Linked DNA regions of Constrictibacter sp. MBR-5. The protein of the gene in region 2 interacts with the protein of the main gene of each other region in a pairwise test. Links are inferred from orthologs where the notes say so. Each region holds a gene or a part of one and is shown on either strand. Other genes may lie near its edges.

The links. The genes of interacting proteins can lie anywhere in the genome.
Region 1: the proteins of ABIE65_RS11580 (region 2) and ABIE65_RS05240 interact in binary tests that used the Escherichia coli proteins (3 or more experiments, as listed by UniProt). The link is inferred for Constrictibacter sp. MBR-5 from one-to-one orthologs.

The regions. Positions count from the first base shown.
Region 1 is NZ_JBEPTK010000002.1:262,103-265,715, forward strand. The notes cover bases 819-3,613. They hold ABIE65_RS05240 (P-II family nitrogen regulator), read left to right. Parts: upstream 819-1,944; coding sequence 1,945-2,283; downstream 2,284-3,613. Other genes in these bases: ABIE65_RS05235 (pyridoxal phosphate-dependent aminotransferase), read left to right, coding at 819-1,770; glnA (type I glutamate--ammonia ligase), read left to right, coding at 2,368-3,613. Outside these bases: ABIE65_RS05225 (NUDIX hydrolase), read right to left, coding at 1-345; more of ABIE65_RS05235, read left to right, coding at 601-818. UniProt on the Escherichia coli protein: P-II indirectly controls the transcription of the glutamine synthetase gene (glnA). P-II prevents NR-II-catalyzed conversion of NR-I to NR-I-phosphate, the transcriptional activator of GlnA. When P-II is uridylylated to P-II-UMP, these events are reversed.
Region 2 is NZ_JBEPTK010000004.1:313,964-321,762, forward strand. The notes cover bases 2,336-5,692. They hold ABIE65_RS11580 ([protein-PII] uridylyltransferase), read left to right. Parts: upstream 2,336-2,651; coding sequence 2,652-5,492; downstream 5,493-5,692. Other genes in these bases: ABIE65_RS11575 (hypothetical protein), read right to left, coding at 2,336-2,442; murJ (murein biosynthesis integral membrane protein MurJ), read left to right, coding at 5,555-5,692. In the rest of the region: ABIE65_RS11565 (NAD(P)/FAD-dependent oxidoreductase), read right to left, coding at 1-480; ABIE65_RS11570 (aspartate aminotransferase family protein), read right to left, coding at 480-1,853; more of ABIE65_RS11575, read right to left, coding at 2,092-2,335; more of murJ, read left to right, coding at 5,693-7,108; trpS (tryptophan--tRNA ligase), read left to right, coding at 7,212-7,799.

The DNA.
Region 1 (3,613 bases), on a different replicon or contig from region 2:
TCCGGGCTTCGCGGCGGCTTCGGTCCGGCCGCCGACGATCAGGCCCGTTTCCTCGAACGTCTCGCGGACGGCGGCCATGGCGAGCGCCAGGGCGCGGCGTGGGGTCGCGGTCTTCTGCAGGCGCTCCAGCACCTCCGGGCGCAGCGGCGTAGCCGGCTGGACGAAGGCGTCGGAGCGGTCGACGCGGCCGCCCGGAAACACGAAGTTCTCCGGCACGAAGACGTGGGCGGCACTGCGCTCGCCCATCAGGACCTCGCCGCCGTTCTTGCCCTTGCGCACGATGATCAGGGTCGACGCGTCGCGCGGCCGAAGGAGCTTAGGGGAACCCTCGGAAGCGTCGGACATGGCAGTGACCCTTTCGACGCCCCGGTCGGGGCGGCGCAGCGTTGACCGGAAAGGAAGGGATGGGGTGTCCAGACGGATTTGAACCGACGGCCTCCGGGACCACAACCCGGCGCTCTAACCAACTGAGCTATGGACACCATCGCTCGAAGCGGCGCACTAGGTGCCACCCGGGGCGGGTTTCGTCAAGCATGCCCTTTGCGGCCGAAGGCTCTATCCGGCATATAGGGGCCAGAAAACGATTAGGGAGAAGCCCTCATGGCCGACCTGCGCCTCGCCGAAAACCTGTCCCGCCTGGGCACGGAGACCGCTTTCGAGGTCCTGGCCCGAGCCGCGGCGCTGGCGGCCGAAGGCAAAGACATCATCAATCTCGGCATCGGCCAGCCGGACTTCAAGACGCCCGAGCACATCGTCGAGGCGGCGGTGAAGGCGCTGCGCGACGGCCATCACGGCTACACGCCGGCGAACGGCATCCCGGCCCTGCGCGAGGCGGTGGCGGCGGACATCCTGCTGCGCCGCAAGGTCGCAGTCGATCCCGCGGACATCCTGATCGTGCCCGGCGGCAAGGTGACGATGTTCTTCGCCATCCTGATGTTCGGCGAGCCAGGGGCGGAGATCATCTACCCGAACCCGGGATTCCCGATCTACGAGTCGGTCATCCGCTACTCCGGTGCCAAGGGTGTGCCGATGCGGCTGCGCGAGGAGAACGGGTTCGCGTTCGACGCCGACGAGGTGCTGGCGCAGATCACGCCGGCGACGCGCCTGCTGATCGTGAACAGCCCCGCCAACCCGACCGGCGGCGTCACGCCGAAGGCCGAGATCGACAAGCTGGTCGCCGGCCTGGACCGGCACCCACACGTCGCGGTGATGAGCGACGAGATCTATGGCCGCATGACCTATGGCGGGCGCGAGCATGTCAGCCTGCTCGGTTACGAATCGATCCGCGACCGCCTGATCCTGCTCGACGGCTGGAGCAAGACCTATGCGATGACCGGCTGGCGCCTGGGCTATGGCGTGTGGCCGAAGAGCATCGTGCGCCAGGCCGAGCGGCTGGCGGTGAACTGCCATTCCTGCGTCAGCACGGCCGCCCAGTTCGCAGGCATCGCCGCACTGAACGGCCCTCAAGATGCCGTGGACCGGATGGTGGCGGCCTTCGACGAGCGGCGCAGGCTGATCGTCCCGGCGCTAAATCAGCTGCCGGGCTTCCGCTGCGTCGATCCCGGCGGCGCCTTCTATGCCTTCCCGAACATCGAAGGCACGGGCATGACGGCGCGCGATCTCCAGAAGCGGATGCTGGAGGAGGCGGGCGTCGCCACGGTCGCCGGCACCAGCTTCGGCGCACAGGGCGAAGGCTTCGTCCGCTTCTCCTATGCCGCCTCGGCCGAGCAGATCAGCGAGGCGATCCGCCGGATCGGCGCGGTTCTCTGATTGCCTAAACATCGGGCGCCAAATTTTGTGCAATGTTCTAGAATGTGCGCAATGGGCGCCGCCGCCTGCTCCGTGCGCCGCGGGATACACCGCGCGGTTGGTTGGCACGGGGCGTGCTTCACGCTGGCTGGATGACGTGCACTCTGTGCGACATCCGGGGATCGACGGGCAGTCATGAAAAAGATCGAAGCGATCATCAAGCCGTTCAAACTCGACGACGTTAAGGACGCTCTGCACGAGGTCGGCATCAAGGGCCTGACCGTGACGGAGGCCAAGGGCTTCGGCCGGCAGAAGGGGCACACCGAACTCTACCGCGGCGCGGAGTATGTCGTGGACTTCCTGCCGAAGGTGAAGATCGAGGTCGTCATGGAAGACGGCATGGTCGAACGTGCGATCGAGGCGATCATGCAGGCGGCCCGCACCGGCCGCATCGGCGACGGCAAGATCTTCGTCTCCACGGTCGACGACGTCATCCGCATCCGGACCGGAGAGACCGGCGGCGACGCCGTCTGATTCCGGCCGATCACACAACGCACACCCAATTACCCGCAGAGGAGCGAGGGGATGTCACTGAAGTTCAAGACGCCCGCGGACGTCATGAAGTACCTGAAAGACAACGACGTGAAGCACGTCGACTTCCGCTTCACCGACCCGCGCGGCAAGTGGCAGCACACCACGCAGTGGCACGAGACCGTCGACGAGGACATGCTGACCGACGGCCTGATGTTCGACGGTTCGTCGATCGCCGGCTGGAAGGCGATCAACGAGTCGGACATGATCCTGTCGCCCGACATCTCGACGGCGGTCATGGATCCGTTCTGCGCGGATCCGATGATGATCATCTTCTGCGACATCACCGAGCCGTCCACCGGCCAGTTCTACAGCCGCGACCCGCGTTCCACGGCGAAGAAGGCCGAGGCGTGGGTGAAGTCGTCGGGCATCGGCGACACGGTGTTCTTCGGCCCGGAAGCTGAGTTCTTCGTCTTCGACGACGTCCGCTTCAAGGTCGACATGAACCACTGCTTCTACGAGGTCGACTCGATCGAAGGTCCGTACGTCACCGGCAAGGCCTTCGAGACGGGCAACTACGCGCACCGGCCGGCGATCAAGGGCGGCTACTTCCCGGTTCCGCCGATCGACTCCGCCCACGACATGCGCGCCGAGATGGTGCAGGTCCTGTCGCAGATGGGTCTCGCCATGGAGAAGCATCACCACGAGGTGGCGCCCTCCCAGCACGAGCTCGGCGTGAAGTTCAACACGCTCCTCGGCGCGGCCGACTGGATGCAGATCTACAAGTACGGCATCCACATGGTCGCCCATCAGTACGGCAAGACCGCGACCTTCATGCCCAAGCCGATCTTCGGCGACAACGGCTCCGGGATGCACTGCCACCAGTCGATCTGGAAGGACGGCAAGCCGCTGTTCGCGGGCACCGGCTATGCAGATCTGTCCGAGACGGCGCTGTTCTACATCGGCGGCATCATCAAGCACGCCAAGGCGCTGAACGCCTTCACCAACCCGTCGACGAACAGCTACAAGCGGCTCGTCCCGGGCTACGAGGCGCCGGTGCTGCTGGCCTATTCCAGCCGCAACCGCTCGGCGTCCTGCCGCATCCCCTACGTCTCCAGCCCGAAGGGCAAGCGCGTCGAGGTCCGGTTCCCGGATCCGGCGGCGAATCCCTATCTCGCCTACTCGGCCATGCTGATGGCGGGCCTCGACGGCATCGAGAACAAGATCCATCCGGGCGACCCGATGGACAAGAATCTCTACGACCTGCCGCCCGAGGAGCTGAAGGACATCCCGACCGTCTGCGGCTCGCTCCGCGAGGCGCTGGTCGCACTCG
Region 2 (7,799 bases):
GCGCGACCGCAACCCGCGCAGGAAGCCCTGGTGGATCGCATGGACGTCCATGTCCATCGCGTCCGGCTCCATGCTCGCCGCGGCGACATAGTCCGGACGCAGGACCGGAACCAGCGCGCGCGCTTCGGCGGCCGCCAGTTCCCGCACGGCCGGCACGAGCCGCCGCACCTCGGCGACCTCGCGCGCCACCTTATCCGCCTGATCAGCCCGGGCGATGAACAGGGCGCCGCGCGGCGTCAGCAGCGGGTGGTCGGCGAAACCGGCCGGCGGCGCGTCGAAGAATGGCTTGCCCGCAACCGTCAACGCCCGGATCGCGGCGTTGCCATAGGCCTGGGAATAGAGTGCTGCCGACCGCCCCGTGGAGTGATATCCCGGCTGAGATTCCCGTTCGAGCAGGAGAACCTTGGCACCTTCCGAGAGGAAGAAGGCGGCAGACGCGCCCGCCATGCCGCCGCCGACGATGAGAAAGTCGGCATCCATCAGAGGTCTCCGTCCTCCTTCAGCATGCGGATCGCACCGCGGAACGCCTCGACGGTGCGTGCAAGTTCCGCCTCGCCGTGCGCGGCGGAGATAACGCCGCCGGGCCGTCCCTGGATGTCGACGCCGCCGACCATCAACGCCAGGCGCAGCTTGCGCACCATGTCGGCGTCGAAATTCTTCAGTTCGTCGAATGAGAAGTCCGCGGGATCGAAGGAGCCAGGGACGATTTCGCGGCGCTTCGGGTTGGTGAAGACGTGGAAGCCGGAGAAGGTGCCGTAGGCAGCCCAACCCACCCGCTCGGCGGCGAACACGGCGTTGAGCCCGTCCCGCAATGCCGCACCATAGGCATTGGCGCGCGCGCAGGCGTCCGTTGTCTCGATCAGTTTCAGGGTCGCGATACCGGCGGCCGCGGATGCCGGGTTCGCATTGAACGTGCCCTGATGCTGCACCTTCTCTCGTCCGGCCGCCTTCGACACCGCGAAGTCGAGGAAGTCGAGAATGTCGTGCCGCCCGACCAGCGCGCCGCCGGGCAGGCCGCCGGCCAGGATCTTCGCGAGGGTCGTGAGATCCGGGGTGACGCCATATTCCTGCTGTGCGCCGCCCGGCGAGACCCGGAAGCCGGTGACCACCTCGTCGAAAATCAGGACGACGCCATGCCGGGTCGCCATCTCACGCACCGCATGCAGATAGTCCGGCGCCAGCGGCACCATGCCGAAGGAGGCTCCCGTCGGCTCGAAGATCATCGCGGCGGCATCGCCGGCCGCCATCGCCGCTTCGACCTGAGCCGTGTCGCCCGGATCGACCAGCACGACCCCCTCGGCCACCCCGGCCAGCACACCGACGGTGGCGGAGCCGTCGAAGTGATTGCTCATCCCCGACGTCATGTGGTCGTGCCAGCCGTGGAAATGCGTGCGCAGGCGGATCACCTTGCGTCGGCCGGTGAAGGCGCGGGCCAAGCGCAGCGCCATATGCGTCGCTTCGGTTCCCGACGAGGTGAAGCGCACGCGTTCGGCGGACGGCACCATGCGTCGCACGGCCTCGCCCCAGAGGACCTCGCCTTCGTGATTCGCACCGAAATGGGTACCCTTGTCGATGGTCGCATGGACGGCGGCCATCACCTCGGGGTGATTGTGGCCGAGCAGCAGGGCGCCGTGGCCGCCGAAATAGTCGACATACTCGTTGCCGTCGACGTCCCACTTCCGCGCCCCGGCGGCATGATCGACATAGATGCCGTAGGGCAGCTGATAACGCCCGTCATGCGTGATGCCGCTAGGGAAAAGCTCCTGCGCACGGGCCGCGAGTTCCGCGGAACGCGGCGTGCGCTCGCGATAGGCGGCGACGATCTTCGAGTTGGTCAGGCCACTGTCCGGCATGTCTGTGTATCCCTGCTGGCGGAGGCGCATTGGAACGCGCGGCGTAGCAAGGATCAAGCCGTAAGCCTAGAGCGGCGGGCACTTCGGCGGGCCGTCGGGGCTTTTCTGGTAGGAGAAGCAGGTGTTCGATCTTCAACGTCTTAGGATCCGGATCTTCGCGCCTCGCCCTCGCCCGCGATGACTTCTCTTCCGCAAAATAAAACACACCCGCATCCGAATCGCGCATTACATGAATAATTTAAAATTCATCCAAGATACACGCGCCCAACAACTCCTCGAAATTCAAAATACGCCCCCCTATATATCCATGATCTATCTCAATCATTACTATCCCTGTACACATCCGTACATAGTTCGCGAAAAATAGCTCACGCACCTTGTCACCAATTATTTCCCACAGCGCGCGCAGATCACCGGTTCGGTTCGACGGGTCAATTTCTGAAATCACTCCCGAACCATCTCTCAGCCGAAACGCACCCCATAACTGAACTGATTGCCGCTCAAACATGAGGTGGACTTCATAGCGCTCAATCTGGACCCGAATAAGCTCTTTGCCGACAAGTGGGTCATCGTCCTTCAGATCCATCATCGAACCCTTCCGGGCCCCGCCGTCGAAGGAGCCTATCACGATAGAAACACCGCCCGGGCGTCGGTTGCGCGCCGCCTAGGGCTCGCCGGATCGCCACGCCTTCCTCCCATTTCGATCGGTCCGCTCTCGTCGTGTCCCGTTAACGATCCCATGTTATCCCGAACAAGAGCGGGCGCGGACGATCGACGTCCCGCCATGAGGAACGCGTTATGGACACAGCGGTCCGCGAGTTGGGTCTCGCGCCCATAAGCCTCCTGTCGGCGATTGCCGGCAGTGCCACCGGCGACGACCCGTCGACGCCCCAGACCCGGGCGCGCGTGCTCGAAGAGGTCAAGCAGACGTTGGCGGACGGACGCCGCCAGATCCGCGCTGCGTTCGAGGCGGGTGCTCCCGTCCATCACACGATGGCCGCCAATGCCGACCTGATCGACCAGTTGCTGCGCGACCTGCTCGATTATGCGATGACCTATGTCTTCCCGGCACCGAATCCGACGACGGGGGACCGCATTTGCGTCGCGGCGGTCGGCGGTTATGGCCGAGGCGAACTCGCGCCATGGTCCGACATCGACCTGCTTTTCCTGCTGCCCTACAAGAAGACGCCTCGTAGCGAGCAGGTGGTCGAGTACGTCCTCTACATGCTCTGGGACACGGGCCTGAAGGTGGGGCACGCCACGCGCACCGTGGAGGAATGTCTCCGCCTCGCCCGCGACGATACGACGATCGCCACCAGCCTGCTGGAGTCGCGCTGGATCTGGGGCGAGCCTGTGCTCTACGAGGATCTGCGGCGGCGGTTCCTGTCGGAGTTGGTCCAGGGAACGGGCCCGGCATTCCTCGAGGCGAAGCTCGCCGAACGCGACCAGCGGCACCGCCGCCTCGGCGATTCGCGTTACGTGCTGGAGCCCAACGTCAAGGATGGCAAGGGAGGACTGCGCGATCTGCACACCCTCTACTGGATTGCCAAGTACCTCTATCAGGTCGAGGATGTCGCCGACCTCGCAGGACGTTGCGTCCTGACCCGCGCGGAACTGCGACGCTTCGAGAAGGCGGAAGAGTTCCTTTCGACCGTGCGCTGTCATCTGCACTATCTCACCGACAGGCCGGAGGATCGGCTGACCTTCGACATGCAGATCGAGATCGGCGCGCGCATGGGCTACACGGACCGTGCCGGAACGCGCGGCGTCGAGCGGTTCATGAAGCACTATTATCTGACCGCCAAGGACGTGGGCGACCTGACGCGCATCTTCTGCGCCGCCCTCGAAGCCGAGCACAAGCGCAAGCCACGGTTCGATCTTTCCCGGATCCTGCCTCGGGGGCGCAACATCGGCGCCTTCCAGGCGGAAGCCGGGCGCCTCAACATCCGCGATCCGGACGGTTTCAAGGCCGATCCGGTCAACCTGCTGCGGCTCTTCCATACGGCCCAGGCGCGGAACTACGACATCCATCCCCACGCGCTGCGGCTGGTCACGCGGAACCTGCGCCTAGTCGATGGAACGTTGCGGGAAAACGAGGAGGCGAACCGTCTCTTCGTGGAGATGCTGACCTCGTCGGACGATCCCGAGACGGCGCTGCGGCGGCTCAGCGAGGCGGGTGTGCTGGCCCGCTTCATCCCGGCGTTCGGGCGGGTCGTCGCGCAGATGCAGTACGACATGTACCACACCTACACGGTCGACGAGCACACGATCCGGGCGATCGGCATCCTCAACCGCATCGAGAAGGGCGAACTCCGCGACAGCGCCCCCGCCGCCAGCGACGTCGTCGGCAAGATCGTCTCGCGCCGTGCTCTCTACGTGGCGACCTTCCTGCACGACATCGCCAAAGGGCGCGGCGGCGACCACTCGGTGCTCGGTGCGAAGGTGGCGCAAGATCTCTGCCCGCGGCTCGGCCTCACGCCCGAGGAGACCGAGACGGTCGCCTGGCTGGTCCGCCACCACCTGCTGATGAGTAACACCGCCTTCAAGCGGGACTTGAACGATCCGCAGACGATTCGCGATTTCGTCGCCGCAGTCCGCTCGCCGGAACGGCTGAGGCTCCTGCTGGTTCTGACCGTCGCGGACATCCGTGCTGTCGGGCCCGACATCTGGAACAACTGGAAGGCGACGCTGCTGCGCAGCCTGTACTTCCGTGCCGAAGAGCAGCTGTCCGGCGGCGTCGACGCCGAACCCCGACAGGCGCGCGTGGCGCCGGTGCTCGCTGCGGTGCGCAAACTGCTTCCCGAATGGGACGACGCCACCTTCGAGCGCTACGCGGCCGAGGCTCCGCCCTATTACTGGTTGAGTGCCGATCCGGAGACCCTGGCGCGCCAGGCGCGTCTGGTCGAGAGCACCCAGAAGGCGACCCCTCCGCTGGTCGTCGAAGCGCGTGTCGCCAGCGACCGCGACGCGACCGAGATCAGCATCTGCACGCCCGACCATCCCGGTCTCTTCTCGCGCATCGCCGGGGCCATAGCCCTGACCGGCGGCAACATCGTCGACGCCCGGATCTTCACCCTGGGCAGCGGCCTCGCGGTCGATACCTTCTGGATCCAGTCGGACGACGGGCAGGCCTATGACCGGCCCGAGCGGCTGGAGCGGCTGGAGCACAGGATCCGCGACGCATTGGCCGGCAGGATCGATCTGCGCAAGGAACTGCGCAGACAGCCGTCCTGGCCTAGTCGGACGAGTGTGTTCACGGTGCAGCCGAGGGTGCTGATCGACAACCGCGCAAGCGCCACGCACACGCTTATCGAACTGAACGGCAGAGACCGCTCCGGCTTCCTCTACGACGTCACCCGCGCCCTGAGCGGCGCCGGCGCGCAGATCGCCACCGCCCGCATCGCCACCTTCGGCGAAACGGCGATCGACGTCTTCTATGTTAAGGACGTGTTCGGCCTGAAGATCGAGCACGAAGGAAAGCTGCGCCAGCTGCGCGAAGCCTTGCTTCAGGCGATGGCCGATCCGGCCGCTGCGAAGGAGAAGCAGGGGCCGATAAAGCCGACACGGCACCGCTCTTCGGTCAAACGCCGGATACGAGGTGCACCTCCCCCTGCGTCGCGGCGCAAGGGCCGCGCATGACCGGGCGTTCGATGATGGCAGGAAGACCTGCCTGCCTTCGCTTCTCCGACGCCTGAATCGGCGTGTCTCTCGTCCGTTCCATTTTCACCGTCGGCGGCTACACGCTCGCCAGCCGGGTCCTAGGCCTCGTCCGCGACCTCATCACTGCAGCGTTGCTCGGCGCTGGTCCCATGGCCGACGCCTTCTTCGTCGCGTTCCGGCTGCCGAACCTCTTCCGGCGGCTGTTCGCCGAGGGAGCCTTCTCCGCCGCCTTCGTACCGCTGTTCGCGCGGACGCTCGAAGCGGAGGGCACCGATGCCGCCAGGCGTTTTGCCGAACAGGCGCTGGCGGTACTGGTCACGATTCTCCTCGTCCTCACGGTGGTCGCCGAGCTGGCGATGCCATGGCTGGTCCTGACGCTGGCCCCGGGCTTCGCGGACGATCCGGGCAAGCTCGCCCAGGCCGTCGAGTTCTCGCGCATCACGTTCCCCTATCTGCTTTTCACGGCCGCGATGGCCCTGATGGCGGGCGTCCTGAACGGGCTCTACCGCTTCGGTGCGGCGGCGGCGGCGCCGATCGTGCTGAACATCTGCATGATCGCGGCGCTGCTCTTCCTCACCGATCTGACCGGCAGCCCCGGACATGCCCTTTCGTGGGGCGTCGCGGTAGCGGGGATCGGACAGTGCCTTCTCCTGGCCGTCGCCATGCGCAATGCCGGCATGTCGCTGCGGCCGACCCTGCCCCGGATCACGCCGCAGATCAAACGGCTGCTCGTCCTGATCGCCCCCGGAGCCCTCGGTGCCGGCGTGATGCAGGTGAACCTCCTGGTCGGCACCATGATCGCGTCGCTGCTGCCGACCGGCGCCGTGGCTTATCTCTACTATGCCGACCGCCTGTATCAGTTGCCGCTCGGGGTCATCGGCATCGCGATCGGAACCGCGCTGCTGCCCCGCCTCGCCCGCGAGCTTCGCGGCAGCGACCTCGATGCGGCGGGGCATACGACGAATCGCGCGATCGAGGTCGCCCTGCTGCTGACCCTGCCCGCAAGTGCGGCACTCCTCATCCTGGCGGGCCCGATCGTCAGCGTCCTGTTCGAGCGGGGCGCCTTCACGCTGGCCGACACCGCCGAGACGGCTTGGACCCTCGCCGCCTACGCCGTCGGGTTGCCCGCCTTCGTTCTCGTGAAGGTCCTCGCACCGGCGTTCTTCGCCCGCGAAGACACGCGCACCCCAGTCATCGTCGCGGCCTGGACCATGGCGGCGAACATCCTCCTCTCGATCATGCTCGTCTTTCCATTCGAGCATGTCGGTCTCGCGATGGCGACCTCCCTCGCATCGTGGATCAACGCCGGCTGGCTCGCAGTCGGACTGAACCGGCGCGGTTTTCTGACGGCCGACCGGCGCCTGCTCCGCGCGGTGCCGCGGCTCGCGGCCGCCTCGCTGGCGATGTCGGCGGCACTCGCGGCGGTCGCCTGGCCGATGACTTCGACAATGCATGGCGGCAGCGCGCTCGGCGCCGGCATCCTTGCCGCGGTATGTGCGGGCGGTGCCGTCTTCTTCTTCGCCGCTGCGCACGTGCTGGGCGCGGTGGATTTTCGGGAGCTTCGGGACCATCTCCGGCGACGTCGTCCATCCTGATTTCTGCGCCCCGGGCTTGCCGGAACCGGGCGGCGCGCTTGATTTGATGGGGCATGGCGGGGATAACACCGCACGAGCTGTGTACCCCCATCCGGAGCGCGTCATGAATCGCATCTTCTCGGGCGTCCAACCGACCGGGAACCTGCATCTGGGCAATTATCTCGGCGCGATCCGCAACTGGGTACAGCTGCAGAAGGACTATGACTGCATCTTCTGCATCGTCGATCTGCACGCGATCACGGTTCCGCAGAACCCCGAGGAACTCCGCCGATCGACGCGCGAAGTCACGGCGGCCTACATCGCTGCCGGGATCGATCCCGAACGCTGCGTGATCTTCAACCAGTCGGCGGTCGCCGGGCACAGCCAGCTCTCCTGGCTGCTCGGCTGCATCACGCCGATCGGCTGGCTGAACCGGATGACCCAGTTCAAGGAGAAGGCCGGCAAGCAGCGCGACAACGCTTCGCTCGGTCTCTTCGGCTACCCCGTGCTCATGGCGGCCGACATCCTGCTCTACAAGGCCACCCACGTTCCGGTCGGCGAGGACCAGAAACAGCATCTCGAACTGGCGCGCGACATCGCGGGCGCCTTCAACCGCATGTACGGCCAGGAGTATTTCCCCCTGCCCGAGCCACAGATCATGGGCACCGCGGCGCGCGTCATGAGCCTGCGCGACGGCACCGCGAAGATGAGC